2 regions of the Caulobacter sp. GW821-FHT09B08 genome follow, and region 1 is predicted to be linked to the other one. Evidence: riboswitches for the same ligand, from Rfam matches in the RefSeq annotation. Region 1 holds a riboswitch; the other holds the start of a gene.
The links. Region 1 has a riboswitch for ZMP and ZTP ahead of AC07OA_RS21270 (LysE family translocator). Riboswitches for the same ligand answer to the same signal wherever they lie in the genome.
Positions count from the first base shown of each region.

Region 2: linked by a shared signal. The riboswitch ahead of purH (bifunctional phosphoribosylaminoimidazolecarboxamide formyltransferase/IMP cyclohydrolase) and the one ahead of AC07OA_RS21270 (LysE family translocator) in region 1 are both predicted to bind ZMP and ZTP.

Region 1 covers NZ_JBWKPL010000008.1:222,293-225,692, forward strand. The annotation lists gene AC07OA_RS21265 (PAS domain S-box protein) at 1-830, opposite strand, end outside; ZMP/ZTP riboswitch at 1,218-1,297, shown strand; gene AC07OA_RS21270 (LysE family translocator) at 1,332-1,964, shown strand; gene AC07OA_RS21275 (ribonuclease T2) at 2,103-2,813, shown strand; gene AC07OA_RS21280 (hypothetical protein) at 2,826-3,137, opposite strand.
Region 2 covers NZ_JBWKPL010000008.1:60,027-63,426, forward strand. The annotation lists gene AC07OA_RS20525 (sensor histidine kinase) at 1-1,244, shown strand, start outside; ZMP/ZTP riboswitch at 1,428-1,508, shown strand; gene purH (bifunctional phosphoribosylaminoimidazolecarboxamide formyltransferase/IMP cyclohydrolase) at 1,540-3,132, shown strand; gene AC07OA_RS20535 (phosphomannomutase/phosphoglucomutase) at 3,196-3,400, shown strand, end outside.

The DNA of each region.
Region 1 (3,400 bases):
GTGTCGTAGAGGGCCACGGCGAAGGGCGCCTCCTCGACCAGGCGACGGGCCTGGCGCTCGCCCCAGACGGCGGCGTCGCGGGTGCGGGCCACGTCGGTGACGTTCTGCGAGATGCCCTTCAGGGCGTGCAGGCCGTCGGCGCGCGGCTCGGTGCGGAAGGTGGCGCGATAGGTGAACCACTGCTCGCCCGCCCCGCGCAGACGGTGCTCGATCGTGCCGCCCTCGCCGGTGCGCACGGCGCGGTCGAAGGCTTGCTGAAGCTCGTCGCGCTGGGTGGGCTCCAGGCGGTCGAAGAACTGGTCGGGCTGGGCGATGTCCTCGGGCTCCAGGCCCGTGGCGTTGAGGATGTCGCGCGACCACTCGATGTGCTGGCCGTGCGGCTCGTAGCTCCACACGCCGATGCCGGCCGACGAGGCCAGGAGCTCGCGGGTCTGGCGGGCGGCGGCCAGCTCGGCCCGGCGGGCCATGTCGGCGGTGACGTCGCGCAGGGCGCCCATCATCTCGCCGTTGGGGCCCAGCCGCGCCTGGCTCTCCAGCCACACCCAGCCGCCATTCTTGCACAGCACCTTGAGGCGGTTGAGGGCCTCGCCGGCGGCGCGGATCAGGGCGGCGGTCTCGATGAAGTCCTGGCGCGAATCCGGGTGCACGAAGCGCAGGGCGGGCTGGCCGAGCAGCTCGTCGCGGGTCCAGCCGGTCACCCGGGTCCAGGCCGGATTGACCGTCGCGAACCGTCCCCGCGCGACCACGGCGAACAGATCGTGCGAGTGGTCGAAGAACCACCGCGCGCTCTCGGCGTCGCTCAACCGTGCGGACGTGGGGGGCGAAGACATCGCGGCTCCAGGGAACGGACGCCGGATCGTGAAGCTCAAGAGTAAACTTATGGTTGGCGTTGGCGATCAATGTTCGCCGACCGCGTACGCCGACTGAAACGCCCGGAAAAAGGGCGCCTCGCCCGGGAGGCCGCTCCCGGGCGAGGCTTGGACGCCGACGACGACCGCTCCGGGGAGGAGAAGGGTCGTCCGCGACACTGGAAGTCAGGGTTGGCTGCCAGCCCAGGGGATGGGCAGGCATGGATGTTCCTTAGCGGGGCCGGGACGACATAGAAATGATAATCATTCTCAAAAAGGAACGTAGGCGCGCGGCCGGGGACATGCCCTCGCGGCGTGTCCCCGGCCCAGACGCCCCCTAAACCTTCACCGCAAAGCCGTGTACACACCGTTCGTCCGCGTGACTGGCGATCGCAGGGAGAACCCTGGGGGAGCGCGGACGTCACGAGCCGTTCGCCTGGGCGCCCAACCTCGACGCGGAGACCGCCCATGAGCCACGCCCTGCTGCCCGAAACCAAGACCTGGATCGCCTTCTCGCTGGTCTGCCTGGGCATGGCCCTGACCCCCGGGCCGAACATGATCTATCTGGTCAGCCGCTCGATCTGCCAGGGCCGCTGGGCCGGGATCGTGTCGCTGATCGGCACGGCGGCGGGGTTCGTGGTCTATCTGGTCTGCGCGGCCCTGGGGATCACCGCCCTGCTGATGGCCGCCCCCATCGCCTACGACATCCTGCGGTTCGGCGGAGCGCTCTATCTCTTGTGGCTGGCGTGGCAGGCGATCAAGCCGGGCGGCGCCTCGCCGTTCCAGGTGCGCGAACTGCCCAAAGACAGCCCCGCCAAGCTGATCAGCATGGGCTTCCTGACCAACCTTTTGAACCCCAAGGCGGCGATGCTGTACCTGTCGCTGCTGCCGCAGTTCATCGACCCGCACCACGGCGCGGTCCTGACCCAGTCGCTGGCCCTGGGCTTCACCCAGATCGTCATCAGCCTCAGCGTCAACGGCGCCATCTGCCTGGCCGCCGGGAGCATCGCCACCTTCCTGGCCACGCGCCCCAGCTTCGCCCTGATCCAGCGCTGGCTGATGGCCACGGTGCTGGGCGGCCTCGCCGTACGCATGGCGACCGAGGCGCGGCGTTAGGGCTTCCTCCTAAATCGCAACATCCCAGCGAAGGCCGGGACCCAAGCTGTCTTGGCCGCTTCAAGCTCGACGCGTAATGACAGACTCGGCTTGGGTCCCGGCCTTCGCCGGGATGTTGGGATGAGTAGAGCGCCGCATATGACATCGAAGTTCACCGCAGTGACTACCGCCCTCGCCGCCCTGGCCCTGGCCGGCGCCGCCCAGGCCTCCGACCTGAAGTCCTGCGCGGTCCCCAAGGACGTGGTTCCGGCCGCGCCCGAGATTCCGCCCGCCGGCGAGATCCACACCGACATCCCGACCGCCGCCCACCTGCTGGCCCTCTACTGGTCGCCCGAGGCCTGCCGGGGCGGCATCCCGGAGTCGGACAAGAAGATCCAGTGCGAGACCAACAACTTCGGCTTCACGGTCCACGGCCTGTGGCCCAACGGACCCGACAAGGTCCATCCGCGCTACTGCCGCCCCAGCCCGTCGATGAGCGTGGCCACGGTCAAGGCCAACCTGTGCATGACCCCCTCGCCCTGGCTGCTGCAGCACGAGTGGCAGGCGCACGGCACCTGTGGCTGGGACACGCCGGAGGCCTATTTCAAGAAGGCCCGGGCGGTGCGTGACAGCATCAAGGTTCCGGACCTGAAGTCCGGCAAAACCGAGACCATGACCGCCGGCCAGATCCGGGCCGCCTTCCTGAAGAAGAACCGAGGCATGACCGCCGAGGGCCTGAACGTGCGGGTCAAGGAAGGCCGGCTGACCGAGGTCTGGGTCTGCATGGACCTGGACTTCAAGCTCGCCGCCTGCCGGGGCGGCAACGGCGCGCCCGACGCCGCCGTGGTGAAGGTCACGCCCCGGCGCTAGAGCCGCCCGCGATCAGGAATAGCCCCAGCGGCGCGACGCGGCCGTCCAGCGGCTGTTGCGCGCCCGCGAGGCCTCGAAACAGACTTCGCAGACCATGTTGATCCCGGCCTCGGCTTCGGCTTTGGCCGTCCAGCCGCCGCCGGCCAGGCGGGCGGTCTCGCAGCGGTCGCACCAGGCCGCCTGCTCGTCCGAGGCGTCGGCGTCCTGCGGGCCGCAGGGCTCGTTGAACCCCTGCCCCGCGCCCTCCACCAGGTGCTGGCAGACGAAGGCGGGTTTCTGCGCCCCATGTCGCTGGCAGCGAATTCGTCTTTGGTCGTCTTGCATCCCGACGCGCCCCCCAGCGCTTTGAGGCCAAGCTAACCCCTTTGATCGGAAACGCAAAATCGATCCCAAACTTCCGTCATCCCGGGCCTTGTGCCCGGGACCCCTGGTTCAGCTTCCACGTGAGAGACAATGGCGCGCCACACTTCCGCACCTGCGGCGGACAGAGGGGTCCCGGGCACAAGGCCCGGGATGACGACGTGAGAAAGAACGGGCGGCATTGGCCTTGATCCGCCGGCCGGACAGGCCCCGCCTTAGATCCATGG
Region 2 (3,400 bases), 160 kb from region 1:
CCCGCGCCGAGACCGCCTTCGGCTGGTCCCGCGACGAGGTGGTGGGCCAGAACCTCATCGACCTCCTGGCCCCCGCCCCGCGCCGCGAGGCTTATCGCCAGATCCTGCTGAACCGCTTCGCCCTGGCCGAGCCGCCGCTCAAGCGCCAGGGCTCGCAGCTGATGGGCGTGCGGCGCGACGGAGTCGAGATCCCCATCGAGATGTCGCTGGCCGCCTTCGGCGAGCCGGAAGAGACCGTCTATCTGGGCTTCATCCGCGACGTCACCGACCGGCTGGAGATCCATGAGCGGCTGCGCGAGAGCGAGCAGCGCTTCCGGGCCATGGCCGATTCCGCGCCCGCCCCGGTCTGGATGACGGCGGCCGAGGGCGGCGTCACCTTCGCCAACGAGGCCTTCGCCGCCTTCGCCGGGGTGCGGCCCGACCAGCTGCTGGGCGACGCCTGGATCGGCCTGATCCACCCCGACGACATCCCCGGCGTCGCCGCCAGGCGCGCCGCGGCGCGCGAGGGCCCGGACGCCTACGGCTTCGAGGCCCGCTTCCTGTGCGGCGACGGGGTCTATCGCTGGATGGTGGCCAACGCCCGGCCGCAGATCGACGCCCACGGCCACTTCCAGGGCTATATCGGCATGGCCATGGACATGACCGAGACCAAGACGGCCGAGGCCCGCCAGCGGCTGCTGATCAACGAGCTGAACCACCGGGTGAAGAACACCCTGGCCTCGATCCAGTCCATCGCCCGCCAGACCCTGCGGCCGGACGAGACGCCGGTGCATGTGCGCGAACGGCTGATCGACCGCCTGCTGGCCATGTCGGCGGCCCACGACGTCCTGACCCGCGAGAGCTGGGAGGGGGCGGGGCTGGAAGAGATCGTCCGCCAGGGCCTGGCGCCGTTCGTCGACGACCAGGACTCGGTGCGCATCGCCGTCGGCGGCCCGCCCCTGCGGGTGGGCGCCAGCACGGCCCTGTCGCTGGCCCTGGCCATGCACGAACTGGCCACCAACGCGGTCAAGTACGGCGCCCTGTCGACGCCCGAGGGCCGGGTGACCATCGCCTGGGAAGCGGAGGGCGAGCACGCCATCCAGACGTGGACCGAACGCGACGGCCCGCCCGTGACGCCGCCCAACCGCAAGGGCTTTGGGACGCGACTGCTGGACCGGGGGCTGTCGGCGGACCTGGGCGGCCAGCCGAAGCTGAGCTTCGAGGCCGAGGGGGTGCGGGCGGTGCTGCCGGTGAGACTGGGGTAGCTCACCCACTTGCCCCCACCTGACCGCTGCGCGGTCTGTCCGCCCCCGTAGGGGGCGGAGGACGGAAAGCGCGCGCCCTCTTCCCCCTCCGGGGGAAGACGACCGCGAAGCGGTCCGTAGGGGGCAAGTGATCGCCGCACGACCGACCGCAATTGACTCCCCCGCCCGCCCCCGTATTTTCCGCGCCGTTCGCGTGACTGGCGCTAGTGATGGGCAACCATCGGGGAGCGCGAACCTCATATGCCGCGCGCCTGGGCTCCCACACTGTTCTGAAAAGACCTCACAGGAGTCCGCCGTGCCCGCCGCCCCAGACTATCCGTCCGCCCCCGATCTCGTCGTCCCCAAGCGCGCCCTGCTGTCGGTCTCCGACAAGACGGGCCTGGTCGAGGCGGCCAAGGTCCTGCACGAGGCGGGCGTCGAGCTGGTTTCGACCGGCGGCACCAAGGCCGCCATCGCCGCGGCCGGCCTGCCGGTCAAGGACGTGTCGGACCTGACGGGCTTTCCCGAGATGATGGACGGCCGGGTCAAGACCCTGCACCCCATCGTCCACGGGGGCCTGCTGGGCGTGCGCGACGCGCCCGAGCACAAGCAGGCCATGGCCGACCACGGCATCGGCGGCATCGATATCCTCTACGTGAACCTCTATCCGTTCGAGGCCACGGTCGCCAAAGGCGGCAGCTACGCCGAGTGCGTCGAGAACATCGACATCGGCGGCCCGGCCATGATCCGCTCGGCGGCCAAGAACCACGGCTATGTCGCCGTCTGCACCGACCCGGCGGACCTGGCCGAGGTGCTGGAGGCCCTGAAGGCCGGCGGCGCGACTTCGTTGGAACTTCGCCAGACGCTGGCGGCCCGCGCCTATGCCCGCACGGCGGCCTATGACGCGGCGATCTCCAGCTGGTTCGCCGCCCAACTGGGGCAGGACTTCCCGGCCCGCAAGGCCATCGCCGGCGAACTGCGCCAGGTCATGCGCTACGGCGAGAACCCGCACCAGAAGGCGGCCTTCTACACCTTCCCCAATCCGCGTCCGGGCGTGGCGACGGCCAAGCAGCTGCAGGGCAAGGAACTCAGCTACAACAACATCAACGACACCGACGCGGCCTTCGAGCTGATCGCCGAGTTCGACCCGGCCCAGGGCCCAGCCGTGGCGATCATCAAGCACGCCAACCCCTGCGGCGTGGCCGTGGGCGCCACCCAGCGTGAGGCCTATGAGCGGGCCCTGGCCTGCGACCCCACCAGCGCCTTCGGCGGCATCGTGGCGGTCAACAGCCGCCTGACCCGCGAAGCGGCCTTGGCAATGGTCGAGATCTTCACCGAGGTGGTGATCGCCCCGGAAGCCGACGACGACGCCGTCGAGGTGTTCGCCGCCAAGAAGAACCTGCGCCTGCTGGTCACCGGCGGTCTGCCCGACGCCCTGTCGACCGGCGACACCTTCAAGAGCGTGGCCGGCGGTTTCCTGGTGCAATCCCGCGACGACGCTCGGATCAAGGCCTCGGACCTGAAAATCGTCACCAAGCGTCAGCCGACGGACGAAGAGGTGCGCGACATGCTGTTCGCCTTCACCGTGGGCAAGCACGTCAAGTCCAACGCCATCGTCTATGCCCGCGCCGGCCAGACCCTGGGCGTCGGCGCCGGCCAGATGAACCGCAAGGACTCGGCCCGCATCGCCGCCCTGCGCGCCGCCGATTTCGGCCTGGACCTGAAGGGCTGCGCCTGCGCCTCGGAGGCCTTCTTCCCGTTCGCCGACGGCCTGATCCAGGCGGCCGAAGCGGGCGCCACGGCGATCATCCAGCCGGGCGGCTCGATGCGCGACCCCGAGGTGATCGAGGCCGCCGACAAGCTGGGCCTGACCATGGCCTTCACCGGCGTGCGGGTGTTCCGCCACTAGAGCGAAGATCGGCGGGCGCGCCTGTGCTAGCTAGGGCGCCCGCCGATCCACGAAGCAGTCCCGATGTTTTCCAAGCCCCGCTCAGACCTCGTTCCCAACACCGCCGCCTATGAGAACGAGCCCCTGGTCAAGGCCACCGGCTTTCGGGAATACGACGCGCGCTGGCTGTTCGGGCCCGAGATCAACCTGCTGGGCGTGCAGGCCCTGGGCCTGGGCCTGGGGACCTATATCCACGAGCTGGGTCAGTCGAAGATCGTGGTCGGCCACG